DNA from 3 places in the Edwardsiella piscicida genome. Region 2 is predicted to be linked to each of the others. Evidence: predicted binding sites of a transcription regulator. Region 2 holds the regulator's gene; each other region holds the start of a gene.
The links. The regulator LexA, encoded in region 2, represses DNA repair genes until DNA is damaged. The targets are predictions, from matches to a motif close to TNCTGTATGTACATACAGNA.
Positions count from the first base shown of each region.

Region 1: L1P05_RS08855 (YebG family protein) is a predicted target of LexA. The motif match lies at 7,509-7,528, and genes of this name have one in related genera.
Region 3: uvrB (excinuclease ABC subunit UvrB) is a predicted target of LexA. The motif match lies at 1,883-1,902, and genes of this name have one in related genera.

Region 1 covers NZ_CP090968.1:1,937,071-1,946,843, forward strand. Annotated here, with positions in the region: gene ompC (porin OmpC) at 1-977, shown strand, start outside; gene L1P05_RS08835 (alpha/beta fold hydrolase) at 1,047-1,856, opposite strand; gene L1P05_RS08840 (S9 family peptidase) at 1,889-3,946, opposite strand; gene L1P05_RS08845 (EAL domain-containing protein) at 4,079-4,936, opposite strand; gene yqfB (N(4)-acetylcytidine aminohydrolase) at 6,748-7,071, opposite strand; gene L1P05_RS08855 (YebG family protein) at 7,186-7,488, opposite strand; gene cspE (transcription antiterminator/RNA stability regulator CspE) at 7,653-7,862, opposite strand; gene cfa (cyclopropane fatty acyl phospholipid synthase) at 8,362-9,516, opposite strand.
Region 2 covers NZ_CP090968.1:257,088-266,860, reverse strand. Annotated here, with positions in the region: gene alr (alanine racemase) at 1-50, opposite strand, end outside; gene dnaB (replicative DNA helicase) at 192-1,604, opposite strand; gene L1P05_RS01200 (NirD/YgiW/YdeI family stress tolerance protein) at 1,786-2,169, opposite strand; gene pspG (envelope stress response protein PspG) at 2,258-2,470, opposite strand; gene dusA (tRNA dihydrouridine(20/20a) synthase DusA) at 2,634-3,671, opposite strand; gene L1P05_RS01185 (hypothetical protein) at 3,810-4,481, opposite strand; gene zur (zinc uptake transcriptional repressor Zur) at 4,923-5,396, shown strand; gene dinF (MATE family efflux transporter DinF) at 5,413-6,744, opposite strand; gene lexA (transcriptional repressor LexA) at 6,900-7,508, opposite strand; gene dpiA (two-component response regulator DpiA) at 7,629-8,315, opposite strand; gene dpiB (sensor histidine kinase DpiB) at 8,308-9,773, opposite strand, start outside.
Region 3 covers NZ_CP090968.1:2,677,353-2,687,125, forward strand. Annotated here, with positions in the region: gene uvrB (excinuclease ABC subunit UvrB) at 1-1,796, opposite strand, end outside; gene bioD (dethiobiotin synthase) at 2,362-3,051, opposite strand; gene bioC (malonyl-ACP O-methyltransferase BioC) at 3,044-3,811, opposite strand; gene bioF (8-amino-7-oxononanoate synthase) at 3,795-4,946, opposite strand; gene bioB (biotin synthase BioB) at 4,949-5,986, opposite strand; gene bioA (adenosylmethionine--8-amino-7-oxononanoate transaminase) at 6,197-7,489, shown strand; gene L1P05_RS12185 (pyridoxal phosphatase) at 7,581-8,402, shown strand; gene modC (molybdenum ABC transporter ATP-binding protein ModC) at 8,445-9,503, opposite strand; gene modB (molybdate ABC transporter permease subunit) at 9,505-9,773, opposite strand, start outside.

The sequences.
Region 1 (9,773 bases), 1.7 Mb from region 2:
GCGAAACCCAGATTAACGATCAGCTGACCGGTTATGGCCAGTGGGAAGCACAGGCTAACGTTAACCAGCCCGAAAGCAACTCCTCTAACTTCTTCACCCGTCTGGGCTTTGCCGGCCTGAAGTACGGCAACTACGGTTCTATCGACTACGGCCGTAACTACGGCGTGCTGTACGACATCGAAGGCTGGACCGACGTGCTGCCGGAGTTCGGTGGCGATACCTCTGCCCAGACTGACAACTACATGGCTCAGCGCGCCAACAACCTGGCCACCTACCGTAACAACGGCTTCTTTGGCCTGGTTGATGGCCTGGACTTCGCCCTGCAGTATCAGGGTAAAAACGATGGCCACGCCTATGGCAAAGATGCTGATGGCTCCTACAGCTGGGATGGCGCTCCGCTGAGCAACAATGCGCGTGAGATCCAAGGCCAAAACGGCGACGGCTTCGGTATGTCCACCACCTACGATCTGGGCTGGGGCATCAGCGCCGGTGCGGCGTACACCACCTCTAACCGTACTACCGAGCAAAAATGGAGCGGCAACCAGGCTAACTCTAACGTTGCCGGCGGTAACAAAGCCCAGTCTTGGGGCGCCGGTCTGAAGTATGATGCTAACAACATCTACCTGGCCACCATGTACACTGAAACCCAGAACATGACGCCGTTCGGCTCTACCGGTATCGCTAACAAAGCGAAGAACTTCGAAGCCGTGGCCCAGTATCAGTTCGACTTCGGTCTGCGTCCGTCCATCGCCTACCTGCAGTCTAAGGCCTCTGAGCTGAACTCCTACAACGGCTTTAACGGTGGCAAGGCTGACCTGGTAAAATACGTTGACCTGGGTGCGACCTACTACTTCAACAAGAACATGTCCACCTACGTTGATTACAAAATCAACCTGCTGGATGAAAACGACTTCACCCGCGCGAACAGCATCAACACCGATGACATCGTTGCTCTGGGTCTGGTCTACCAGTTCTAATTCCACTCCGGTGGAAAGCAAAAAGGGGCCTCAGGCCCCTTTTTTTATCTGTCTCACGCCGAGTTCGGCTTAACGCGGCAGGCTCTGCTGCAAAAACGTCAGCAGTAGCTGGTTCACCCGCTGCGGCTGCTCCAGCGTACAGATATGCCCAGCCTCGGCCACCACCTCCTGGCGGCAGTTCAACATCTCAGCCATCAGATATCCCTCCAGCGGTGGGCGCGGTCGATCCTCTGCCCCCGTGATCACCAGCGCGGGCATCTGTAGCTGAGTCAACAGATCGCAGCGATCCGGACGTCCAAAGATCATTCGCCCCAGCGGAACAATACTGTCGCGTAGCCTCTCTGCGGGCAGCGCGGCCAGGCGCTGACTCAGCGCAGCGATCAGCTCGGGAGCCGGCGTCTGGCGGAAGAACAGCGGAGCGATCTGCCCCAGCAGCGGCGGCGGGATAGCGCCGGCCTGCTCGATAGCCTCCAGCATGGCAAAATAGCGCTGGTGCGTTACCTCCGGCTCGCGCCCTACGAACGTATCCATCAGGACCAGCGCCGCGCAGCGATCGCCGGCCAGCGCCGCCAGTTCGGTTCCCCACATTCCGCCGACGGACAGCCCCACCATCGCAAAGCGATCGATCCCCAGGCTGTCCAGCAGCGCCAGGGTATCCTGCGCAAGGCAGGTCAGCGAGCGGTGCCCCTCCGGTAACGCCGCAGAGCGACCGTGTCCCCACAGCTCCGGCACGATGACGCGGTAGTGGGCGCTCAGCGCCTCGATCTGCGGACGCCACATATCGGCATCGAACAGATAGCTGTGGCCCAGCACCAGCGGAAAGCCGCTGCCGTGATCCTCATAGTACATATCGCGCTGGTGTAAATGCAGTATTGGCATACGACTCCTTGCTAAAGCTCACCCAAGCGGGTCTATTGTGTTACGCCGGACAGCGTTAAAATAAACGCATATTCCAACGCAATATCTTCATAGGCTTTAAAACGCCCCGATTTTCCCCCGTGCCCCGCCTCCATATCGGTGTACAGCAGCAGCAGGTTATCATCGCATTTCATCTCACGCAGACGCGCCACCCACTTGGCCGGCTCCCAGTATTGCACCTGAGAGTCATGGAGCCCGGTGGTCACTAAGAGATGGGGGTAAGCCTGTGCCTGGACCCCATCATAGGGGCTGTAGCGCCGCATATAGTGGTAGTATTCCGGATCCTCTGGATTCCCCCACTCATCGTACTCACCGGTCGTCAGTGGGATCGAGGCATCCAGCATGGTCGTCAGTACGTCGACAAAAGGCACCTCGGCGACCGCACCGCGATAAAGCTGGGGAGCCATATTCAGCACCGCCCCCACCAGTAGCCCACCGGCGCTGCCGCCCATAGCATAGACCTGATCGGCGGCGGCATACCCCTGGCGAACCAGCCCCTGCGTGACATCAATAAAATCATAAAATGAGTTCAGCTTGTGCAGCAGCTTACCGTCCTCATACCACTGCTGCCCCAGATCGGCGCCGCCGCGAACGTGGGCCAGCGCAAACACAAAGCCCCGGTCGAGCAGACTCAGGCGGCTGGTGCTGAAGCCGGGATCCATGCTGCTACCATAGGCGCCGTAGCCATAGATCAGGATCGGATTCTGTCCGCGCACAAAGCGATCGCGCCGGTAGACCAGAGACACCGGCACATCCACGCCGTCCCGCGCCCGCAGCCAGATGCGTTCGCTGGCGTAGTCCTGCGGGCTAAAGTCCGCCACGCTCTGCTGCTTCAGCAGGCGCCGCTCACCGCTGTTTAAATCCAGCTCATAGACGCTGCCCGGCGTCGTCATCGATGAGTAGCCGTAGCGTAGTTTGGCAATCTCTGGCTGCGGGTTATAGCCCAGCCAGGTGACGTAGGTGGGGTCGTCGAAATGGATCAGCCGCTCCTCGCCGCCGTCGCGACGGATCTGGCGCAGCGTCGTCAAACCGTGGGTTCGCTCCTCCACCACCAGCCAGTCGTGAAACAGACAAAAGTCCTCTAGCATGACCGCATCGCGGGGCGGTACCAGCGTCTGCCAGCTCAGCACATCGCCATCCGGCCCACAGTACAGGGCAAAATTCTGCCCTTCCCGGTTAGAGCGGATATAAAACCGCGAGTCATAGTGCTCCAGCGAATACTCATGATCGCGCCTACGCGACAGGAAGCAGTGCGCCCGCGCCTCGGGGTCATCGGCATCCAGCAGCAGAACCTCGGAGGTCGTCGTGCTGCTGATATGGATCATCACGTAGCGCTGGGAGAGCGACTTCTCCAGCCCCAGGTAAAACGCATCATCCAACTCTTGATAGATCAGGCAGTCCTGGCTGCAGGGGGTGCCCAGGCGGTGGCGATAGACCTGATAAGGCAGCAGGGTCTGTGGATCCAGGCGGATATAATAAAAGGCGCGGGAGTCGTTACACCATTCGATATGCCCATCGCACCCGTCGATCGTATCCTCCAGCCAGACGTCGTCATCCGTCAGGGATTTTACGCGCAGCGTATATTGCCGCCGGGATACGGTGTCCTCGCTGACGGCCAGCAGGCGGTTATCCGGGCTGACCTCCAGTGCGCCCAGCGCATAAAAATCATGCCCCTCGGCACGCTGGTTGGTATCCAGCAGCAGTCGCCACCCCGTCTCACTCTCCGGGTTCGCCGACTCAGGCTGGCGCCAATATTCGGCATATTCGGCGGCGGGTCGGTAGCGGTGCTGGTAGCGGTAACCGTTGCGCACATAGGGAACGGAGGCATCCTGCTGGGGAATACGCGCTACCATCTCAGCCAACAGCGCCGATCGCAGCGCCGACTGCGGTGCCAGGCAGCGCTCGCTGTAGGCGTTTTCCGCGTTAAGGTAGGCTAACACCTGTGGATCGCTGCGGGTGTCGTCGCGCAGCCAGTAATAATCATCAACCCGGCGATCCCCGTGCGTCACGATCTCATAGGGATGTTTTGCTGCTTTTGGTGCCTTTATCATTGTTAATGCCTAACGGATTCATCACACAAGCCATCTTATAACAGGGTGACACAATCCGCAGGCGGTGAAAACGCAAAAATACCGTTGTATGCCTGGGAAGATAAGCGGAATAAGGTGAGATAACGCGGCGGCTCACCCGCCAGAAGGCGACGCCGCTTCGTCGGCGTCACTCAAAATGTGGCATACGACCGCCAGCTGATGCGCGCTCAGAGGATGAAAAAGATAGGCGCCCTGGAAATCGCGGCATCCCGCCGCCGACAGACACTCAAACTGCTGTACGCTGTCGACTCGCTGCGCGCAGCAGCGCATAGCCAGTTTATCCGCAAGGCGCAGCATCAGCTGAACCATCACCATAGCATCCGGGTGCGGCAACAGGCCGATCACCCCCGGCGGAATGTGCACCCGATCCAGCGGCAGCTGGTTCAGGGCCGCCAGTTGGCGATAGCCCTCGCCGTACTCCGCCAGCGCGGCCCCGTATCCCTGCTCGCGCAGAGTGTGCATGCCAGCCAGGCACGCGGGATCGGACAGCAGATCGTCACTTCCCTGCCAGATCAGCGCGATCGCCGCCGGCGTTAACCCATACTGGGACAGCTGTTGGGTAAAGGGCGCCAGCACGGCCTCATTCGCGGCGAGGCTCAGCGGTAGGGCCAAAGACAGGCTGAAGTCCGGCGTGACCTCGTTACGCAGCCGCTGTAGCAGCGGCAGCGCGCGCTCGGCTAACCAACCAAATAGCGCGGGCCCCAGTTGACAGCTCATCAGCGCGTCCATAAACCGCTCGGGCAATAGGACGCCATAGCGAGGATGCTGCCAGCGAATCAAAACCTCCGCGCCCTGGATGTGTCCGTGAACATTCCACTGCGGCTGGTACTCCAGATAAAACTCGTCGCTAGCGAGCGCATATTGCAGCCTGACCCGCAGCGCCTCAGCCTGCTTATGAGACGGCGCTACCGATCTGACATCACTTAAGAGATGGTAATGTTCACTATTCATTATGCTATCTAATTTTATTTTCCTCCTCATATGAGGAGTCACTGGTATTGACTGCGTGTAGTGTCAAAGTTGACAGCTTGCCATTATTACAACAAAAATTAATCGCTTCTAAAGTATCTGCTACGTCAGTATTTACTAAAGTGAATATTTATTATTCTGGAACATTGCATCAATCATCCTTGGTATATTAGCAAAGTTTATCTAATCCGGCGGATTCAGCCACTATTCTAGCCGATAGTGGATAAATGAATAGATATAATTAACCATGCACTTAGAGGGTAATATGGTAAGAGTAACTATATAATCCGATGATTTGCGACAAATCAGAATAAAAACCCTTTATATATCAAAAAATCAGGATTAGAATCTATTTTTATAGCTAAATATATTAATATGTCTATCAGATCACATTCGTGAAGGAATCGATACTTCGATCTTAACAATCTTGCGGCGTCTACGCGCCCGAGGTCCGCAGACGCGCGCGCCGTCCCCCCCTGCAGCAATACCCGCGCCACCGCGTTGAGCGCGCATTTTTTATGCTGGATAGCCGAACATAGGGGCTCGCCCCTAACTCGCCTGATACCGCCGCTGCGCTAAAGAGACTCGGGTAAAGCGCATCGTCTACCGTACCACTCCGCCCGACGGATAGCCAAACCCTCGGGCTACGCGCTCGGCTTGGTCTATCCCCCGCCGCGGCGTCTGCCCCAGCGTATCGCCAGAGCAACGTCAGCCGAGGGCAAACGAATCAGCGGCGAATCACGCGTTCATTTCTCGGTGGCGCTCGTCAACGCGGCGCCGCAGGTGTCTCCTTTTCATCACAGAATAAAATATCGACGTTAAATAAAATATATATGATCAATTTAATTACGCATCCAACGCGAATCTCCATCCGATCGGCCGATTATACGGTGCGCCGAGATATCCATGGGCGTGAGATTTAAAACGGCGCGACGCAGGCAATAAATTACGCCGCGAAGTAACGCTCGGCGAGAGGGATAACCTCACCGATAGCACACCCGCACCAGAAGATATCGCTAGGCTACCACAATATTATTTACGCGTGACACTATAACGATGAAAAACTATTTCATCGACGTATCGATAAGACGTATATCTTACGCCGGATAGACACGGCCTCGCCCCGCCGGACATACCGGGCACCGCGGGAATATCGCGCGATAGCGCCTGTGGTAGACAGCCACGTTCACCAGGGCACCATAGCTCGGTAGCGACGGGCGCCACCGCTTCTATATATCAAAATAACTTATTAAATATAAGTAAGTTATACGAAAAATGTATTAATAATCGCGCCGGCGCCTCCGAGGGGTTCGCCGCACACGCCGGTGATTCTCCGTGTGCACGATACGGGATATGGCGTCGCGGAAGAGGCCACCGCAGAGCGCGCCCCTTTTCGCTACCGACGCGATATTTCCTCGCGGGAAAAAGCGCATAGCAATAGCATCGTGTGCTGGGTTAATATATCTCACACAATGATTAGCCGCATACTGAAATAACCCAGGCGCCGCCGCTAAATTAACGCCCAGCGCGTACGACGATGCCCCACCGCCAATAGCATCAGCGATAAGGCGACTATTTCAGCCGGCCATCTCAGCCAGCAGATAGGCGCGTAGAATCCCCCATTGATGGATACACAGGTAATATATTGTGCATATCATCGCGAAGCGTGGTCGCCGAAAAATAAACCAGAGCGCTAAGGTACTCCGCCGTGGAAAATAGGGCCGACGCGTCATCAAACGGCGCATCGCCGACGGCGGCAGCGCAACCGGCGGAAACGCGTCGGCGCCCGAGCCTCAGCCCGCCAGCGCGCGTACCAGTGAAAATGCGATGACATAGAGCCGATCGACCTGCGGATAGATCTCTTCGATCACGCTGCGCAGCCCATCCAGCGTCATATTCTCCTGAGCAGCATGCTGTGCGTTCAGCTGCGCCAGCGTCACCGGCGTTACGTCAATCACCTCAATCTCACAAAAGGGGAGCCCATCCTCGTAGCGTCCGACCGTGAGCCGCTGCCCCGGCTGAAAGTGGGACTCGCTGCCATCGCGGATGGTAATCGTCTTACGGCCGGCCAAAATATCGGCCTGGAAGCGGCGATAAAAAGTGATATCGGGTTTCATAGGTTGCTCCAGTGCGGTGATCTAGGGGAAAAGGCAGCATGATATCCTGCTGCCCCTCCCGCTGCCAATGTCGACATGCGCGCCTATCGAGGCCACGCTGGCCAAGGCGATACACTAGGCCACCAGCGTCTCTCCGATGGACTCTTCGCCAGCGGGCTCCGTCGGTGATGCATCCACCAGCGATGCTACGCTGGCCCCGCGCAGCAGACGCCCCAGGCTCTCTTTCTGCTCAGCCAGGTAAAAGCTCAGCGCTTCACGCTGCCCCTCCTCTAGCGTCAGCGGCGCCTGCGCCAGCCACTCGCTCAGGTTATCCGCCAAATCCAGCATCTTGTCATAGGCATCCGCCTCTTTCTTACTGGCAAAGGTCATTTTTTCTACCCCATCGCGCACCACAACATATTGAATATTTACTGCCATCTTACCCACTCTCGCCTGGACACTGTTTTTATATACAGTAAATGATTCCGGGGGCTATCTGCAAGCCTCCAGCGCAGCAATGGCTACCGTTCGGTTGATTTCGCAGCCAAAAACAGAAAAACCCGCCGATGGCGGGTTTTATCAACCGTGGTGAAGCGGTTTACTTACAGCGCAACCACGTCGGCTGCGGCCGGGCCACGCGGGGAGTCCTGGATAGAAAACTCAACCTGCTGACCTTCTGCCAGGGTCTTGAACCCATCGTTCTGGATGGCAGAGAAATGGACGAAGACATCTTTGGAGCCATCAGCAGGCGTGATGAAACCAAATCCCTTGCTTTCGTTGAACCATTTGACCTGACCGGTTTTCTTACTCATTACGCTTTCCTTCACTTTGAAAAACTGCCCTAAGGCATGCTTGAGCCTCTTAACGATACCGCCACCATGGTAAAGAAAGCATCAGTCCAGATATTTCTTCGGCATAGACGGCGCCCCGTTTTAAGGCGCCATTATTAATGACACACTTCACTTCAGGGTGCAAATGGTTAGCTGTGTTTTTTAATCACGCCGCAAAAAAAGGTGCGCTATGGATTATTATTTCAGGATGTTTATTAAATGAAATTAAATATAAAATACTATACATTTCATTGCATTACGATATATTAAAAATATCTTTAAAACAGAAAAACAGGGTTTCCCAGCGCAACTTCCGAGATAGACATCACATTTATCGCCGTCACTCATTGCATAAAAATATCCCCTTTTCCTCCCGCCCCCACCGCGCCGCGTATATTGTCAGACATAATAAATAGGCGGCACCAGTATTACCCTGGCACCGCCTATTTTCTGTTCAGCCGCCCTCGCACAGGCGCGGAGATTAACGCGGTACGCGCATCCCCCCTTCAATCCCCTTCGGGCTTAACAGAACCTGCCACAGCTGAATGTCGCGAGCGCGGAATGCCCCGGCGCAGGCCGTAAGGTAATAGCAGAACATACGGTAAAAACGCACGCTGTAGTTATCGCTGATCTCCGGCCAGCACGTCTGGAAACGTTGGTGCCACGCCATCAGGGTGCGATCGTAGTCTGGCCCAAAGCTGTGCCAATCCTCCATGACGAACAGCCCCTCGCTGTGGTTGGCGATGTGCGCCACCGACGGCAGACAACCGTTAGGGAAGATATATTTATTGATCCAGGCATCCACGTTCAGGTCAGTCTGGTTAGAGCCGATGGTATGCAGTAGGAATAGGCCATCCGCCTTCAGATTACGCGCGGCCACCTCAAAGTAGGTGCGGTAGTTTTTCGGACCGACGTGTTCGAACATCCCCACCGATACAATGCGATCGTAGCGGTTGTTCAGATCGCGATAGTCCTGCAGCAGAATATTGACATCCAGCCCCTGACAGCGCGCCTGCGCCATCTTCTGCTGTTCGGCGGAAATCGTCACCCCGTCAACGGAGACGCCGTAGTTTTCCGCCGCATACTGCGCCAGCCCGCCCCAGCCGCAGCCGATATCCAGCAGCTTCATGCCCGGCTGCAGCTGCAGCTTCTCGCAGATCAGCTTCAGCTTATCCTGCTGGGCCTGCTCCAGCGTCTGCGCCGTTTTCCAATAGGCACAGGAGTACTGCATATACGGGTCGAGCATCCGGCTAAACAGATCGTTCCCCAAATCGTAGTGCTCTTTCCCGACGATCCAGGCGCGTTTACGGCTCTGTAGATTAAAGATCCGCGCGGACGCGATGCGTACAATGTCAGCAGCGTGCTTCGGGAGTTGGGTATCCAGACCGGCGGTCAGAATGCGCTGGAAGAAAATATCCAGCCGCTCACACTCCCACCAGCCATCCATGTAGCTTTCGCCCAGTCCCAGGGATCCCTCTTGCAGTACACGGTGAAAAAACTGCGGGTTTTTTACCTGAATATCATAAGGCTGAGTGCCATTGATGGTAATCCCCGCCCGGCTCAGCATCTCTTCCGCGATACGGTACCAGTTATCCTGTTTTAATCCGCTTTCTTCAATGCAGGTCGCACTACTCATTCCACATACCTTCCCGCTGCACCCGATGCACTCCTGCGTTTGCGCAGCGCTGTTGAAGTCTTAAGCGACCGGCTCCCTTCCGGCCAAAACAATTAATCATACAATATTATTTATAATACAAATCTTCAAGCTGCGGCGCCTTACGCGCCGAGAGGGGAAGGCCGCGCTAGAAGTGGTTATTCAGCGCCCCGTCTATCCCCCGTTTTTCCAGTATATCCCTGCCTCCGACGGCGAAAACGCTCTAGTGAGACATAGCG
Region 2 (9,773 bases):
AAGTTATGTCGCAGAGCGCGGCGATCAATGATGGCGGTTGCCGCTTTCATGTTGCTTCCTTGGTTCCATTAATGAGCTTGGTTGGATATCGGGTCGGGCGCACGGCGCCCGGCTCATGAAATTGTCCCACGGGCCGAGCGTGCGATCCGCCTTGGGCGCATGCGTCCCGTGGCGCCGCGCGCATCGGGCGCTTAGTCTTCATCGTTATAGGCCGGGCCCGCGTAGTTATCAAAACGCGACCACTGACCGTTAAAGGTCAGACGCACCGTCCCGATAGGGCCGTTACGCTGCTTGCCAAGGATGATCTCGGCAATGCCCTTCAGATCGCTGTTTTCGTGATAGACCTCATCGCGATAGATGAACATGATCAGGTCGGCGTCCTGTTCGATAGAGCCGGACTCGCGCAGGTCGGAGTTGACCGGGCGCTTATCGGCGCGCTGCTCCAATGAACGGTTCAGCTGCGACAGGGCCACCACCGGCACCTGCAGCTCTTTGGCCAACGCCTTGAGCGAGCGGGAGATCTCAGCGATCTCCAGCGTACGGTTATCCGACAGCGACGGCACTCGCATCAGCTGCAGGTAGTCGATCATGATCAGGCTTAAGCCGTCATGTTCGCGGAAGATGCGCCGCGCGCGCGAACGCACCTCCGTCGGGGTCAGGCCAGAGGAGTCGTCAATATACATATTGCGCTTCTCTAGCAGCAGCCCCATGGTGCTGGAGATCCGCGCCCAGTCCTCATCGTCCAGCTGCCCGGTACGGATACGGGTCTGATCGACGCGGGAGAGCGACGCCAGCATACGCATCATGATCTGTTCGCCGGGCATCTCCAGGCTGAAGATCAGCACCGGCTTTTCCTGCGTCATCGCCGCGTTTTCACACAGGTTCATCGCGAAGGTGGTCTTACCCATCGACGGACGCGCCGCCACGATGATTAAATCAGACTTCTGCAGCCCGGCGGTCTTTTTGTCCAGATCCTGGTAGCCGGTCGATACCCCCGTCACCCCGTCGTGAGGACGCTGGTACAGCTGCTCAATACGCGACACCGTATCTTCCAAGATGCGGTCGATGCTCTTCGGTCCCTCATCCTTACTGGCGCGGTTTTCCGCGATCTGAAACACCCGAGACTCGGCCAGATCCAGCAGATCTTCGCTGCTGCGCCCCTGCGGATCGTAGCCGGCGTCGGCGATCTCATTGGCAACGGCGATCATCTCCCGCACCACCGCGCGCTCGCGTACGATATCGGCATAGGCGTTGATGTTGGCGGCGCTGGGGGTATTCTTGGACAGCTCGGCCAGATAGGCGAAGCCGCCGACGCTATCCAGGTGTCCCTGCTGCTCCAGCGACTCCGACAGGGTGATCAGATCGATTGGGCGCCCCTGCTCCAGCAGGCGCTGCATCTCGCCGAAGATCAGGCGATGGGGGCGACTGTAAAAGTCATTGGAGACCACCCGCTCGGCCACATGATCCCAGCGTTCGTTATCCAGCATCAGGCCGCCGAGAACGGACTGTTCAGCCTCCAGAGAGTGCGGGGGCAGCTTAAGCCCCTCCATCTGGCGATCGCGGGGTGCCTCGCGGGATTTACTGCCGGGATTGTTTCCTGCCATAGTGGAAATGCTTTACCTGTTGTGAGCCTGTGACGCGCGACAGTATAACCAATGCCGACGCCCGGCGCATGGATAAGTCATAGGCGTTCATCGGGAGGAACAGGGGGGGATATACCACCCCATATGGCATATGGGGCGATAAAATTAAAACGGGAGCCCGTGTGACCATGGCTCCAAAGGCTTAGCGCAGGATCTCGATCCGATCGACATCGACGCTGCTCTGTTCGGCCATCTCCTTATCCACCGTTCCATACAAACGCAGGCGATTTTGCGGCGTGACCTGAATCCCCCGCCACTCATCGTTATCAATTTCAACCATGGTTTCACCCTTCGCATCGCTGAATACGTAATGCTCTCCGCCTAGGCTACGGACGATCTTCCCCTCTAACACGACCGGCTTATCGTCCTGCATCCACGTATACCCATTAATCTCTGCGGTGCTCACGGCCCCCGCCGCCGGCCCAGAGAATCCCCCGGAGCCATAGCCTGCGGCGCTCCCGTTGAATCCAGCATAAGCATGCACGCTCAATAATAAGACCAATAATACAGCACCTTTTTTATACATATATGGCTCCTTACTCTCCGTGGTATTGAGCCGCTATTTTTACAATAAGATCTTAAGAAATTATTAATTAAATCATGAGGAAATGTGGTTAATAAGACGCAGGTTTTCGCAGCGCGCGGTACAGCCAGACCACCACGATCGCCAAGGCCAGCCACGGCAGCAGCTTGATGACCAGGACAAACAGCCCGCCAAATACCAGCAACAGCGCCGCGACGGCCAGCGCGGCAATCACCCCCAACAGCGATATGCCGGTCAGCAGCAGCATCATAAAAAAAGCCAGGACAAACATCACTTCCAGCATCGACTTCTCTCCATTCCGTCACGACGACGGTCTCTCCGAGAATATCCAAAATCCATGCCAATGTTTAAAACAGCGTTAACCCATTGATTCAATAAAAATGCCAGCGACATCGCGCTGGCAGAGGGGTATCGATTGTGATGAAAATCACCAACTGTTGGTCAAATTACTCAGCGCGGCGATCCACGAAGCGCAGCGCCTGCTCCACGACGTCGATACCGGCGCCCGGGCGATGGGCGTTCTCGCTCAGGTGACGGCGCCACTGGCGCGCGCCGGGGATCCCCTGAAAGAGCCCCAGAATATGACGCGTGATATGGCCCAGGTAGGTCCCCTGCGCCAGCTCTCGCTCGATATAGGGATAGAGCGCCCGCACCACCGCCACGCTGTCCGGCACCGCCGCGTCGGCATCGAACAGCTGACGATCGACCTGGGCCAGGATGCCCGGATTATGGTAGGCCTCGCGCCCCATCATCACCCCGTCGACGTGCTGCAGGTGCGTCAGCGCCTCATCCAGACGCTTTACGCCGCCGTTAAGGGCGATGGTGAACTGCGGAAAATCCTGCTTGAGGCGATACACCCGCGGATAGTCCAGCGGCGGCACCTCGCGATTCTCCTTGGGACTCAGCCCCGACAGCCACGCCTTGCGGGCGTGGACGATAAAGGTATCGCACTCCCCCTGACCGGCCACGGTGCCGATAAAATCGCACAGAAACGGGTAGCTATCCTGCGCATCGATCCCGATGCGGGTCTTTACGGTCACCGGGATCGAAACGACATCGCGCATCGCCTTCACGCAGTCGGCCACCAGCTGCGCCTCGCCCATCAGGCAGGCGCCAAAGCGGCCGTTTTGCACCCGATCCGACGGACAGCCTACGTTCAGGTTGATCTCATCGTAGCCGCGCGCTTCGGCAAGGTGGGCGCAGCGGGCCAGATCGGCCGGGTTGCTGCCGCCCAGCTGCAGCGCCAGCGGGTGCTCCTCTTCGCTGTAGGCCAGATAGTCACCCTTACCGTGGATAATCGCGCCGGTGGTCACCATTTCGGTATACAGCAGGGTTTGACGGCTCAGCAATCGGTGAAAATAGCGGCAATGGCGATCGGTCCAATCCAGCATCGGGGCGATGGAGAACCGCTGTGAGGGGAATACACCCGCCTGATCCCGCCCGCGGGCGCCCGTCGCTTGTTCAATATGTGCTGCCTGAGTCATTGCTTGTTCGCCGTATCCCATATGATAGATGTGCCTCATTTACCCACCGTCGCGCCGGGTAGCGCACGGGGCGGCGATTCTAGCATACCTGCCCTGCGCGCAAAAAGCGCACATCGGGCCCTTCCCCCGCGCTACGCCCTACTCCGTCGCACGCGCCCCCTGCCGCGCGCCCGGCGAGAGGAAAATGTGGCTGATAAAGTCGGGCCGGTTATGGTCCAGCCCCAGCTTATTTCCCAGCGTTCGCTTGCAGTACACCACCGCCTGCTCATGGATCCCCAGCAGGCGAGCGGTCATGGCCGTACTGTTATGGTAAGAGAGGCTGAGCAGCACCGCGGCTTCGCGCAGGGTGACCCCGCGCTGGTAGAGCGTCATCAGGCCAAAGGCATTTAGCCGGGCGTGCACCGTCTCGCCGGCGCCCCAGCAGGCGTCCGGCGCGCCGCGCGAATAGGGCAGAAAATAGAGATCCAGCGGATGAAACGTCCGCCGCTGAATATGGCGGTAAAACCCATCGTAGCTCAGCGCGTGGGCGTTATTAAAAAAACGGGCAATCAGCTGAGTCAGATAGCTCTCCCGCCGATTAATGATGATCACCGGCGTCAGGCTATGACGGCGCACCCTCTCCACGGTCTGCAGCAAATGATTACGCTGCCGATCCGTCACCAGCAGACTGCCGGTCCGCTGCAGCGCACTGAGTATGCGGGGGGAAAACGGAACCGCGTCCGGCAGCGAAATAATGGTGAACTGCCGCCGGTACAGCGCCACTATCGCCTGACGCAGCGGCCAGTGTTCGATCGCTAAAATAAGATCCATGTCTACTTTACCCTTCCCTGAGACCGATATCGCGCGCGCTCAGTTTTACGCAGCGTCCCTACGACGGCGTTGATATAAAAGTTATTTTTATAAAAGCGCGGCATTATATATTTTTGTTGTTTATATTTTTATTTCTACGGACCGGTGAATCATTATTACTTTTAAATATTAGTTATTTTTATTATCTCGCTTAGAGATATACGAATAATGTAATTATCGAATGGGCGCGTTCGCGTCACAGCCTGATCCATTGCCAACGGTGAGCAGCGCAGGGCTAAATTACCCGCTCCGTACGTCAGCGTCTGCCGTCGATATGTATTTCAGATGATAAAATAACAAGGTTTAAACAACGGACCGACGCCGAAGCGGCCGCGAGGCGCTTCGGGGCATCGCGCTAACTGTGGTAAAATGGCGTCACACTATTGGCAGGGAACCGCGACCATGACCACCCCCACTTTGCAGCGACTGCTGGCCCAGGCAGAACAGATCTGTCGGCAGCGCAATGTCCGCCTGACGCCCCAGAGGATGGAGGTGCTGCGCCTGATGGCCGCTCAGCAGGGCGCCATCAGCGCCTACGATCTGCTGGATTTGCTACGGGTATCCGAGCCCCAGGCTAAGCCCCCGACCATCTATCGGGCGCTGGATTTCCTGCTGGAGCAGGGTTTTATCCACAAGGTCGAATCAACCAACAGCTATGTGATGTGCCACCATCTCGATGAGCCGTGTCACACCTCAGCCCTGTTTATCTGCCACCGCTGCGGCCAGGTTCATGAGCGTTCGGCCGACCTCCTGCAGCAGCAGCTGGAAACGCTGGCACAGCAGGCCGGTTTTACCCTGCAGCACAGCGTCATCGAGGCCCATGGCCTGTGTCACGCCTGTGCCCAGGCGCCCGACGGCGAAACGTCGGCCCGCTAACGCCATCGGCGGCGGACTACGCCGCCCCGGCGGGGAACCAGCGCTGCGCGCGCCAGCAGCGGCGCCAGATCAGCCACAGGGACAGGCCGCGCAGCGTCAAAAACACCGCCAGCGCCAGCCACAGCCCGTGATTACCCAACCACGGTATGCTCAGCAGCGTCATACCGTATCCCAGGGCCGCTACCGCCATGCTGTTACGCATATCGGCCCCGCGCGTCGCACCGATAAACATGCCGTCCAACAGGTAACACCACACCCCCAGCAGCGGCAGCACGACCTGCCAAGGCAGGTAGTCGAGCGCCAGAGACTGTACCTGCGGCAAAGAGGTCAACAGATTGACGATATCGCGCCCAAACAGGCCGTAGGCCAGCGCAAACAGCAGTGCAACCGCCCCCGCCTGGCGGCAGGCGGCGCGCCATACCCGACGCAGCGCCGAGGCGTCGCGGGCGCCATAGGCCTGACCGGAGTAAGCCTCGACGGCATAGGCAAAACCATCCAGCGCATAGGCGGTAAAGGTCAGCAGATTCATCAACACCGCGTTGACGGCCACGACGTCGGCCCCCATCCGCGCGCCGATCACCGTCAGCGAGGCAAAACACAGCTGCAGCAGCAGGGAGCGCAGCATGATATCGCGGTTCAGCGCCAGCAGGCGGCGCAGGTTTCCACGCCAGGCGCGCCGGAAATGCGCCCGACGTAGCCCGCGCAGGCGCATCACATGCAGCAGCAGCGCGACCCCCATCAGCAGCGTGACATAGTCGGCAATCACCGTCGCCCAGGCGGCACCGGCCACCTTCCAGCCCAGTCCCACCACCAGCCACAGATCCAGCGCGATATTCACCGCGTTGCCGACGATCAGCAGCAGCACCGGCGCCCGGGCGTACTGCACCCCCAGCAGCCAGCCCAGAATCACCAGGTTGGCCAGGGTCGCCGGCGCGCTCAGCCAGCGAATCTGCATAAACAGCTGCGCCTGCGTCTGTATCGCGGCCTCGGCGCCGACGATCTGCAGCATCAGCGCGCTCAGCGGCTGACGCAGCAGGATGATGCCCACCCCGGCCAGCAGGGCCATGATCAGCGGCTGCACCAACGCCCGCGCCAGCGCCGGGCGATCGGCGGCGCCAAACGCCTGGGCACACAGCCCGGTGGTGCTCATGCGCAAAAATAGCAGCAGCATAAACAAAAAGGTGGTGGCCATGCTGCCCACCGCCACGCCGCCCAGATAAACCGGCGAGTCCAAATGGCCGATCACCGCCGTGTCGACGATACCCAGCAGGGGAACGGAGACATTCGACAGAATCATCGGCAGCGCCAGGCGCCACAGCGCCTTGTCTTCCTGGAAAAAGCCTCGCATCACATCGCTCTCATCGTTGGGCCGGATCGCGCCGGCGCGGCGCGCTGACGCCGCAAAAAAAAAGACCCCGCGAGCCGAAGGATCGCGGGGTGGGGGCCGGGGTAACGCGCTGGCCTGGAGGCGCAGAGGCGCTACGCTCCGGGGCGGGGTACAGCCTAGATCCAGTCGCCGTTGCGGATCACGCCGACGGCCAGCCCCTCAATGGTGAAGTTCTGCTCGCGCAGATCGACGACGATAGGCTGGAAGTCGCTATTTTCCGGCAGCAGCTGCACCATATTCCCTTGTTTTTTAAGGCGCTTAACGGTCACCTCATCCTCAATGCGCGCGACGACCACCTGACCGTTGCGGACATCCTGGGTCTTGTGCACCGCCAGCAGGTCGCCGTCCAGGATACCGATATCGCGCATCGACATGCCGTTGACCCGCAGCAGGAAGTCGGCGCTGGGCTTAAACAGCGACGGGTCGACCTGGTAAAATCCTTCGATATGCTGCTGCGCCAACAGCGGCTCGCCGGCGGCCACCTGGCCAATCAGCGGCAGCCCCGTCTCATCTTCCATCAGCAGGCGGATACCGCGCGACGCGCCGGAGACAATCTCGATCACCCCTTTGCGCTGCAGCGCCTTCAGGTGCTCCTCGGCGGCGTTGGGTGAACGGAAACCGAGGCGCTGGGCAATCTCGGCACGCGTCGGCGGCATGCCGGTTTGTTCGATATGATCGCGAATCAGATCGTAGACCTGCTGCTGCCTGGCCGTAAGTGCTTTCATTCCGCCCCCTGTTCGTTTATACAGTTTTGCTGTGAGTATATACAGGTAGCGGATAATTTAAAACCGCGAAATACACAAAACGCCGGCCCCGGCGTGCTTTCCGCCGCCGCCAGACGGCGCTCAGCTTTTCCCCTGCGCTCGGTAAATACGCTGCGGACGGCCCACCTTGCCATAGACGATTTCCGCCACAATCTGCTGACGCGCCGCACAGAACTCCAGGTAGCGCCGCGCCGTCGTACGGCTCAGCATCAGGCTCTGCGCCACGCTTTCGGCGGTATGGCGTACCGTATCGTCCACAAACAACCCCTGCACCTTCTCCAGCGTCAGGGCATCGATGCCGACCGGCAGATCCTCTTTGCTGTCGCCGCGCGCATAGGCGTTATACATGCTGTCTATCTGACGCTGGCTAGCATTCTGATGCCCGCTGAGCATGCTGTTGCGCTGCTGATAGCGCTCCAGCGTCTGCCCCAGGCGCTCGTAGGCGATGGGTTTGATCAGGTAGTCGAAGGCGCCGCTGCGTACCGCCTCGGAGACGGTGTCCATGTCGCTGGCGGCGGTGGTCAGCACCACCCCGCCCGGATAGCGCTGCTGGGTCAGCTCATGCAGCAGATGCACCCCGACGCCATCCGGTAAATAGTTATCCAACAGCACCAAATCCGGGTGAAAACTTTTAATCATCGCCCGGGCCTGAGCCAGATTGCCGGCCAGCCACAGCTGGCCGCAGCAGGGATGATTGCGGATAAACTCCGCGTGCATCTCAGCCAGCGGCGTTTCATCCTCGACGATTAATATATTGATTTTATTCATGTTCACTCTTCACCTTCGGGATAAAAACAGAAAATAGAGTGCCATAGGGCTGGTTGTCCTCCAGCGTAATGGTGCCTCCGCAACGCCCGACATAGCGGGCAATAAGGTACAGGCCAATGCCGTGCTCCCCCGGCTCTTCCGCCTTGGTGCTCACGCCCTGCTCAAAAATTTTGTCTTTCAGGGTATCCGGGACGCCGCAGCCCTGATCGGCCACTTCAATGATGACCTCGCTGCCCTCATCCGACAGATAGACCTCCACGCAGCCGCCCCCCTGTGGGTTCTTCAAACTGGCATCGAAGGCATTATCCAATAGATTGCCCAATACCGCCGCAAACTCCGTGCTGTCCAGCCCCGCCGGCAGCGCATGCAGCTGGCTGCCGTCGACGATGGTCAGCGTCAGCCCCAGCTCGCGCGCCCGATGCACTTTACCAAACAGCAGCCCGGCGACCACCTTGTCGCTGAACGCATCGCGCAGACGGTCGATCAGCTGCTGCTGCGCCTGCGATGCACCGCGCACCATCTCCAGCGCCCGATCGTACTCCTTCATCTGCAGCAGCCCGCTTAGCGTCGACATCCAGTTGAGGTGCTCATGGCGCACGGTGCGCAGGCTGTCGACATACTGACGGATCTGGGTCAGCTGGGCGTTAAGCGTATTGATATCATCCTTGCTACGGAAGCTGATAATCGCGCCGAGCAGCGTATCGCCGTCGTCGGAGCGGATGGTCGCCCGGTTGGCTATCACGCTCAGCCCGTTAAAGGTGAGAATGGCATCGCGCCGATCTTCATTGATGCGATCGGTGAAAAAGCCCGACGGCGAAACCACCTGGCTTATCGGCTGCCCCAGCCACTGGCGACCCGGCGCGCTTAGCCCCAGCATTTTGCGAGCATTGCGATTTATTGCCGTGATCTGTCCGTCAGGATCGACCGCAATCAGGCCCTCAAAGACCGCGCCGAACAGGGCCTCCATCTGACGCACCACCCGGGCTATCTGGCGCGGCTCCATCCCCATCATCTGTCGTCGGATATGCGCGGCAAATAGCCAGGAGAGCAGCATCAGCAGCAGCAGCACGCACACGAAGACCCCGGCCATGGGCAGCAGAAAGTCCAGGCGCCAGCTATCGATCTTGCTGACCAGATAGCCCAGGGAAACGACCCCGATCACCTGCCCCTGATGATCGAAAATGGGCGTTTTCGCGCGCAGCGCCTGGCCCAGAGAGCCTTTGCCTGAGATAAAGTAGCTCTCGCCCTTTTCAATGGCGCCCGGCTTATTGAACTGCATCTTGTGGCCGATTTTAGCCGGATTGGGGTGATACAGACGAATAGCGTTCCGATCGCCGATGACCACATAGTCAAAGTCAGTCCCGGTTCCCAGACGATCGGCAATCAACGCTAGACGGTGGGTATCGCGATCCTTCACCCCATCCACGATGCTGTCCATCGATGCGATGATCTTGGCCT
Region 3 (9,773 bases), 1.3 Mb from region 2:
AGCTGCAGGATATCCGTGACCTTCTTGTTCAGCGCCTGCGGCGTGATGCCGTGCGCCAGGTTAAAGGCCTGCTGGCGCTCGCGGCGGCGCTCTGTCTCTCCGATCGCCCGCGCCATCGACGGGGTCATTTTGTCGGCATAGAGGATCGCCTTGCCGTTCAGGTTACGCGCCGCTCGGCCGATGGTCTGAATCAGCGAACGCTCCGAGCGCAGGAAGCCCTCCTTGTCCGCGTCCAGAATCGCCACCAGCGACACCTCCGGCATATCCAGCCCCTCGCGCAGCAGGTTGATCCCCACCAGCGCGTCAAACTCGCCCAGGCGCAGATCGCGGATGATCTCCATGCGCTCGACGGTGTCGATATCGGAGTGCAGATAGCGCACGCGCACGCCGTGCTCCTCCAGATACTCGGTCAAATCTTCGGCCATCCGCTTGGTCAGGGTGGTCACCAACACCCGCTCGCCGATGGCGGCGCGCTGATTGATCTCCGACAGCAGGTCGTCCACCTGGGTCGCCACCGGGCGCACCTCGATCAGCGGATCGAGCAGCCCCGTCGGGCGCACCACCTGATCGATCACCTCGTCGCCCGACTTCTCCAGCTCGTAGTTACCCGGGGTCGCCGACACATAGATGGTCTGCGGCGCCAGCGCCTCGAACTCCTCAAAGCGCAGCGGGCGGTTATCCAGCGCCGACGGCAGGCGAAAGCCATACTCCACCAGCGTCTCTTTCCGCGCCCGGTCGCCGCGGTACATTCCGCCGATCTGCGGGATGGTGACATGGGACTCATCGATCACCAGCAGGCCGTCCGCTGGCAGGTAGTCAAACAGGGTCGGCGGCGGCTCACCGGGCCCGCGCCCGGAGAGATAGCGGGAGTAGTTTTCGATCCCCGAGCAGTAGCCCAGCTCGTTCATCATCTCCAGATCGAACTGGGTGCGCTGGGCCAGACGCTGCTCTTCCAGCAGCTTGTTATTGGCCAGCAGCGACTGACGGCGCGTCGCCAGCTCGGCGTGGATCTCCTCCATCGCCTGCAGGATGCGTTCGCGCGGGGTCACATAGTGGGTCTTTGGGTAGACGGTAAAGCGCGGCACCGTGCGCAGCAGCTGCCCGGTGAGGGGATCGAACAGCGACAGGCGTTCCACCTCGTCATCAAACAGCTCCACCCGCAGCGCCTCGTCGTCGGCCTCCGCCGGGAAGATGTCGATCACCTCGCCGCGCACCCGAAAAGTCCCGCGCGCAAACGCCTGATCGTTCCGGGCATACTGCAGCTCGGAGAGGCGGCGCAGAATGCTGCGCTGATCGATCAGCATCCCCTGGGTCAGGTGCAGCATCATCTTCAGGTACAGATCGGGATCGCCCAGGCCGTAAATCGCGGAGACCGAGGCGACGACCACCACGTCGCGCCGCTCCAGCAGCGCCTTGGTGGCCGACAGGCGCATCTGTTCAATGTGCTCGTTGACCGACGCGTCCTTTTCGATAAAGGTATCCGAGCTGGGCACATAGGCTTCCGGCTGATAGTAGTCGTAGTAGGAGACAAAGTACTCCACCGCATTTTCCGGGAAGAACTGCTTCATCTCCCCGTACAGCTGGGCGGCCAGCGTCTTGTTGGGCGCCATCACCATGGTTGGCCGGTTAAGATCGGCGATCACGTTGGCGATGGTAAACGTCTTGCCCGAGCCGGTCACCCCCAGCAGGGTCTGATGCGCCAGCCCATCCTCTAACCCCGCTTCCAGACGGCGGATAGCCTCTGGCTGATCGCCGGAGGGCTGAAAGGCGGAATGCAGTTTGAAGGCTTTGCTCATGACTCACTACCCCATTACGCGGCGGCGACCCGCCGGCAGATGAACCGCGCTGCGCTGCGCCGGATTATTGTGTGAACCGGTTATATTACTGGATATTTACCCAGCTTAAAATACCCGCACACGGACGGCGCCCGCGCGTTCACATCCGTTTCACAATTTTCACCGCAGAGTGACATTTATCCCCATTTCATCCCCCGACGGCTCACCCTGTCAACGATGCGCTTGTCAAGGGGGCCTCCCCGCGGCATGGCAAAACCCATACACGCCTTGATTTTAATTAATTCATTGATAATTAAATAAATTAACATAAGGACGATAATCCGAGCGGGTTAAGGGCGAACCGCGCGGGCTCTGGCTTCGCCCCGGTTTTCTAAGCCTAATGCACAAGGTTATCCACAGGAATAGTGGATAAGTTGCCGCACCCCGCCCGGCAGCGGCACCGCGGCGGGGGCAAAAATTTTTTTCCGCGCCGGCGCGGCCGCATTATTAAGCGATTTTTCAAGTCTTAATTCAAAAAACAACCCGTAATTGTGATAATAGGAGGAAGCTCCCCCCGCCGACACCGTCACGGGAGAAGGCAGGTCAGATCCAGGTAGGCCGCCCGATCGCGGCTCTCCTCGCCGGGGCTAAAGGGGATCTCGCCCAAACAGGGCGCTGGCAGCAGCGCATGGAGCGCCGTCAAATATTCGGCGTGGCGCGCCCCCGGTGCCTGTATCTGATTCGCCACCCAGCCCGCCAGCCTCACGCCGGCGCCGACGATGGCGCGCGCGCTCAGCAGGGCATGGTTAATGCAGCCCAGCTTAACCCCCACGACCAGGATCACCGGCAGCTGCTCCGCGACCACCCAGCGCTCAAAACTATACGCCAGGCTCAGGGGGGTGAGCCAGCCGCCGGCCCCCTCCACCACCACCCACTGCGCCTGACGCTGCAGATCGTGCAGCCCGGCGCTGAGGCGCCGCGGATCGATGGGGATCCCCTGCTCGGCGCTGACAATGTGCGGCGAAGTCGGCTCGGCGAAGGCGTAAGGATTCACCTGCTCATAGCGCAGGGGCAGGCTGGAGGCTGCCTGCAGCGCCAGCGCATCGTCGTTATACAGTCGACCCTCACGCAGCGCGCTGCCGGAGGCCACCGGTTTATAGCCCGCGCAGCGCAGCCCGCGGCGAGCCGCCGCCTGCAGCAGCGCGGCGCTGACCACGGTTTTTCCCACGTCGGTATCGGTACCGGTCACAAACCAGCGCTGTACATCGCTATTCACGGATCAGTTCTCCTATGACCAATTGATAACTCAGCGTCACCCCCTGCGCGTCGCGCGGATAGGCCTGCGCCAGCCGGGCCAGGCGCTGCCGCCCGCTCAGCCCCGCCTGCCGACCGTCGTGAAGATGGGTCGCGCCAATGCCCTTCAGAGAGCGCATCAGCGCCAGCACATCGGGGAAATGACAGCGCTCCAGGCTCGGCGTCAGACGGTGGCGATAGGGTGCACAGGCCGCGGCGATCTGCGCGACGGAGAGGAACCGGTTCACGTGCCGCCGCCCGTCGACCTGCCGCCAGGCGCGATCCAGCTCGCCCAGCGAGCCATCGGCCAGGGTAGCGAACAGCACCCGCCCGCCGGGGCGGGTCACCCGCATCAGCTCGGCCAGCGCCTGCGGCAGCGAGGCGCACCACTGGATAGCCAGATTGCAGAAGCAGAGATCCATCGACGCCGTCGCCAGCGGCAGGCGCTCCATATCCGCCAGCAGATAGTGCTGCGCGCTCCGCTGACGCTGCGCCTGCGCCAGCATCCCCGGCGCCAGATCCAGCGCCGTCACCCGATACGTCAGCGCCGTCAGGCGACGGCTGAAGTAGCCGGTGCCACAGCCCACGTCCAGGGCATCCCGTCCGCCGTCGGCGGGCAGACACGCCAGCAGCCGCTCGCCGCTCAGGCGCTGAAACGCGGCCGCATCGTCATAGCTGTGCGCGGCGCGGCTAAAGGCGTCGGCCACGGCGGGCTTATCGACGGCGTCACAGAGCAACGTCATGCAGCGCCTCCAGCAGTCGGTCGAGATCCTGCGGCTGATGCGCCGCGCTCAGGGTGATGCGCAGGCGCGCGCTGCCGGGCGGCACGGTGGGGGGGCGCATGGCGCAGACCCACAGACCACGCTGGCGCAGGCGCTGTGCCAGCGTCAGCGCCGCCTGATTATCCCCGACGATCAGCGGCTGAATGGCGCTGTCGGACGCCGCCAGGCCGAGCTCACCACCCGCCAGCGCCCGGCGCAGCCGCGCCACATGCTGCGCCAACCGCGCCCGCGGCGCATCGGCGGCGCGCACCACCTGCAGCGCCGCCTGCAGCGCACAGGCCTGCGCCGGCGGCATGCTGGTGCTGTAGATCAGATGACGGGCAAACTGCAGCAGGTATTCCGCCGTCGCCTCGCCGCACAGCAGCGCCGCGCCGCCGATGCCAAAGGCCTTGCCGAAGGTGACGATCAGCAGATCGGGGCGCACCCCCTGCGCATCGCAGCTGCCGCGCCCCTCGCGCCCGCAGACCCCGATACCGTGGGCGTCGTCGACCATCAGCCAGGCGCCGTGGCGATCGCACTGCGCCCGCAGAGCGCTCAGCGGCGCGCTGTCGCCGTCCATACTGAAGACCCCTTCGGTCACCACCAGCGTCTCCCCCTCGCAGGGGGCCGCCAGCAGGGCCGCCAGCCCGTCGGGCTGATTATGCGGAAAGCGGCGCAGCGACGATGGCGCCAGCATCGCCGCCTCCATCAGCGAGGCGTGGCTCAGCCGATCCGCCAGCACCCGATCCTGACGTTGCATCAACGCCAGGATCAGCGCCTGATTGGCGGCGAAGCCGGAGATAAACAGCAGCGCGCGCGGGTAGCCGAGCCACTCCGCCAGCGCATGCTCCAGCGCCGCGTGGGCCGTGGTTTGCCCGGTCACGTGCGCCGAACCGCCGGAGCCGGAGCCGTAGCGCGCCAACCCCTGCTGCCAGGCGGCGATCGGCGCCGGATGCTGGCTGAGCCCCAGGTAATCATTGGATGAAAAATTAATATAGCGCCGTCCCTCAACGACGATCTCTCGCCCGCCGGGCGCCTCGCGCACCGTTCGGCAGCGATAGGCATCGGCGGCGCGCCGCGCCGCCAGCGCCTGGGTAAACCGCGTAGACCAGCCCATCATCAGCGCGCCGCGTTATAAAACAGGTCGCCATCCGCGTGCAGCACCTGCTCCGCCAGCTGCTGCTGCTGCTGGTTATCGCCATAGGCCACCTGCGTTTGCTGGGGGTTCAGCCCCAGCTTGCGGAACAGCTGCAGATCGCGATCCTCTGCGGGATTCGGCGTCGTCAGCAGACGACAGCCGTAAAAGATGGCGTTGGCCCCGGCCATAAAGCACATCGCCTGGGTCTGCTCGTTCATCTGCTCGCGCCCGGCGGAGAGGCGGACATAGGCCGTGGGCATCATGATGCGCGCCGCCGCGATGGTGCGGATAAAGTCGAAGGGATCAACGTCCGGGGCTTCCGCCAGCGGCGTGCCCGCCACCTTCACCAGCATGTTGATCGGCACGCTTTCCGGCGGCGTCGGCAGATTGGCCAGCTCCACCAGCAGGGCCGCCCGATCGCCTACCGCCTCACCCAGCCCGACAATCCCACCGGAGCAGACCTTGATCCCCGCCTCCCGCACCCGCGCCAGGGTATCCAGACGATCCTGATAGCGGCGGGTGGTGATGATATTGGCGTAATAGGCTGGTGAGGTGTCCAGATTGTGGTTGTAGTAGTCCAACCCCGCCTGCGCCAGACGCTGGGCCTGCTCGGCGTTCAGCGCCCCCAGGGTCATGCAGGTCTCCATGCCCAGCGCCTTGACCCCGCGCACCATCTGCTCCAGGTAGGGCATGTCGCGCTCGTGGGGATTTTTCCACGCCGCCCCCATGCAGAAACGGGTGGAGCCAGCGGCGCGCGCCCGACGCGCGGAGTCCAGCACCTGCTCTACCTCCATCAGTCGCTCCGCCGCCAGCCCCGTTTTATAGCGGGCGCTCTGCGGACAGTATTTACAGTCCTCTGGGCAGGCGCCGGTCTTAATCGACAGCAGGGTGCTCACCTGCACCTGACGCGGATCGAAGTGTTGACGGTGAACCTGCTGCGCCTGAAACATCAGCTCCAGCAGCGGTTGTTCAAACAGCGCCTGCGCCTGCGCCTGCGTCCAGCGCCCGGAATGCGGTATCTCTGCCACGGTGGCATCTCCCTTGTTCAGATCGGTAAAAGTGGGCTCAGTGTAGAACGGAGAAATACCATGTCAACCAAGTTATATGTGTAATGGTTTACAGATTGAAACCAACAAATCTCCACATATCGGCATGGAGCATGACGCAGCGGCGTTAACGCGCTAAACTGTAAACTCAAAAAACACAACAGGGTTTACCTAACGAGCGCCATGAACGCCAGCGACCTCGACTTTGACCGCCGCCATATCTGGCATCCCTATACTTCGATGAGCCAACCTCTGCCGGTGTACCCGGTCACGGCGGCGTCCGGCTGCGAGCTGCAGCTGGCGGATGGCCGACGTCTGGTGGACGGCATGTCCTCCTGGTGGGCCGCCATTCACGGCTATAATCACCCCCATCTGAATCAGGCCATCGCGCGTCAGATGGCGCAGATGGCCCACGTCATGTTCGGCGGCGTCACCCATCCCACGGCGGTCGCCCTGTGCCGAAAGCTGGTCGAGATGACCCCCCAGGCGCTGGAGTGCGTGTTTCTGGCCGACTCCGGCTCCGTTGCCGTCGAGGTGGCGCTGAAGATGGCGCTGCAGTACTGGCAGGCGCGCGGCGAACCGCGCCAGCGCTTTCTCACCCTGCGTCAGGGCTACCACGGCGACACCTTTGGCGCCATGTCGGTATGCGATCCGGATACCTCGATGCACAGCCTGTACCGCGGCTGCCTGCCGCAGCACCTGTTTGCCCCGGCGCCGCAGTGTGCTTTTGACGATGACTGGGATGAGGCAGACTTTGTCCCCTTCGCCCGCCTGCTGGCGGCCCATCATCGCGAGATTGCCGCCGTGATCCTGGAGCCCATCGTGCAGGGCGCCGGCGGCATGCGCTTCTATCATCCACGCTATCTGCAGCGGGTGCGGCAGGCCTGCAGCCGCCACGGCGTGCTGCTGATCGCCGATGAGATCGCCACCGGCTTTGGCCGCAGCGGGGCGCTGTTTGCCTGCGACCACGCCGAGGTGACCCCGGATATTCTGTGCCTGGGCAAGGCGCTGACCGGCGGCTACATGACGCTCTCCGCCACCCTGACCACCCGCAGCGTGGCCGACACCATCAGCAACGGCGAGGCGGGCTGCTTTATGCACGGGCCGACCTTTATGGGCAACCCGCTGGCCTGCGCCGCGGCGGTGGCCAGCCTGGAGCTGATCGCGCAGGGGCACTGGCGTAGCCAGGTCACCGCCATCGCGGCTCAGCTGCGCGCCGCCCTGCTGCCGCTCAGCGACCACCCGCGGGTACGTCAGGCCCGGGTGCTCGGCGCCATCGGGGTGCTGGAGACCCATCAGCCGGTCAATATGGCCGCCCTGCAGGCTTTCTTTGTCGAGCAGGGGGTGTGGATCCGTCCCTTCGGTCACCTGATCTACCTGATGCCGCCCTACCCGATCGCGACGGCGCAGCTGAGCCAGCTGTGTACCGCACTGGCGGCGGCGCTGGACCACCCCGACCACTTCCTGACGGCCTGAGAAGGGCCGACCAGCGCAGGATAACGGCTGTCGTCCGTCGGCCATCCGGTGTAACATTTGGCGCAGAATCCATTGATTTAAGGTATCGCCAATGCACTATCGCTTGATTGCCCTCGATCTGGACGGCACCCTGCTCAACGCGCGCAAACAGATCCTGCCGGAATCCCTGGCCGCGCTGGCCGAGGCGCGCGCCGCCGGGCTGGAGGTGATGATCGTCACCGGCCGTCACCACGTCGCCATCCATCCGTTTTATCAGGCCCTGCAGCTGGATACGCCGGCCATCTGCTGCAACGGCACCTACCTGTACGACTATCCCGCTCGGCGCGTACTGGCCGCCGATCCGCTGCGCCCCGAGCAGGCGCGGGCGGTGCTGGCGCGCCTGGAGCAGCAGCAGATCCATGGACTGATGTATGTGGATAACGCGATGCTCTACCAGCGGCCGACCGGCCACGTACTGCGCTCTCACGCCTGGGCGGAGTCTCTGCCGGCGGATCAGCGCCCGGTGCTGCAGCAGGTCGATAGCCTGCACGCTGCCGCCGAGCAGGTCGACGCTATCTGGAAGTTCGCGACCTCAGACGAGGACACCGAGCGCCTGCGCGACTTTGCCGCCGGCATCGAGCGCGATCTGGGGCTGGCCTGCGAATGGTCATGGCACGATCAGGTGGATGTGGCGCAGGCGGGAAACAGCAAGGGACGCCGCCTGGCCGAGTACGCCGCCGCGCGCGGCATCGCGATGGATCAGGTGGTCGCCTTTGGCGATAACTTTAATGATATCAGTATGCTGGAGTCTGCCGGCCTCGGCGTGGCCATGGGCAACAGCGCCGACGCCGTCAAGGCGCGCGCCGCGGAGATCATCGGCAGCAATGAGACCCCGGCCATCGCCGACTTCCTGCGCCGCCGCGTGCTGTCGTAATCATCGGGCGTCACGGCGCTCGCCGTGACGCCGCAGGCGGACCTATTGGTTGATGGACACGCTCTTAATCTGGGCGTACAGCCGCTGGCCCGGCGCCAGCCCCAGATCGTCGCGCGCCCAGGGGGTGATCCGCGCCCACAGGGTCTCCCCCTCCAGCGCCAGCTTCACGTCCACCTGCCCCTCCACCTCCAGCAGCTCGACCACGCTGACCGCCAGAATATTGCGGATGCTGCTGGCGCGCGGCACCTCCCGCACCAGCGAGACGTCCGCCGCGTTGATGCGCAGCCGCAGCCGATCGCCCGGCTCGCCCGCCTGACGGCTCACCCACAGGCACTGTGCGCCCAGCGCCAGGGCGCTCATCGCATAGTGCGGATGGTGGCGATCGAGGCGCACGTTGAGCACGCTGCTCGGCTCCTCCTTTTGCAGCCAGGGGCGCAGGGCGCTGCTGGCCCAGACCTCCTCTAGACGGCCAAAGGCGCGCATCTGCCCGCGATCCAGCAGCAGCACGTACTGCGCCAAACGCAGGATCTCCTCCATGCTGTGGCTGACGTACAGGATGGGCGTGCGCACATCGCGCGCCAGACGCTCCAGATAGGGCAGCAGCTCACGCTTACGCGGCAGATCCAGGGAGGCCAGCGGCTCATCCATCAGCAGCAGCTCCGGCGCGGTCAGCAGGGCGCGACCAATGGCCACCCGCTGCATCTCGCCGCCGGAGAGGGTGCGCGGGAAGCGATCCAGCAGCGCGTCGATGCCCAGCAGGCCGACGATATCGTCGAACTGCCCACGCATCTGCGCCGCCATGCCATAGGTCAGGTTGCCGCGCACCCGGTAGTGGGGAAACAGGCGCGCATCCTGGAACACATAGCCGATGCGCCGCTGCTCCGGCGGCAGGCAGATCCCGCGCTCGCAGTCCACCAGCGTACGCCCGTTGAGCACGATGCGCCCCTGCTGCGGGCGAGTCAGTCCGCCGATGGCGTTAATCAGCGAGGTCTTGCCCGCCCCGGACAGGCCGAAGATGGCGGTGATCCCCTCGCCCAGCAGATCGGCATCGACCCGCAGATCCAGATCGCCCAGGCGCTGGCGAAGCTCAATATGCAGCATCTCAGGCACCCCCCAACCGTTTCTGACTCCAGCGCGCCAGCCACTCGGAGAGCATCAGCGACAGCAGCGACAGCGCGATGGCGATCGCGCACAGCCGAGCCGCCTCCGATTCGGCGCCCGGCGTCTCGATCAGGGTATACATCGCCAGCGGGATGGTGCGCGTTTCACCGGGAATGTTGGATACGAAGGTAATGGTGGCGCCAAATTCGCCCAGCGAGCGGGCGAAGGCCAGCACCGTCCCGGCCAGAATGCCGGGAAACGACAGGGGCA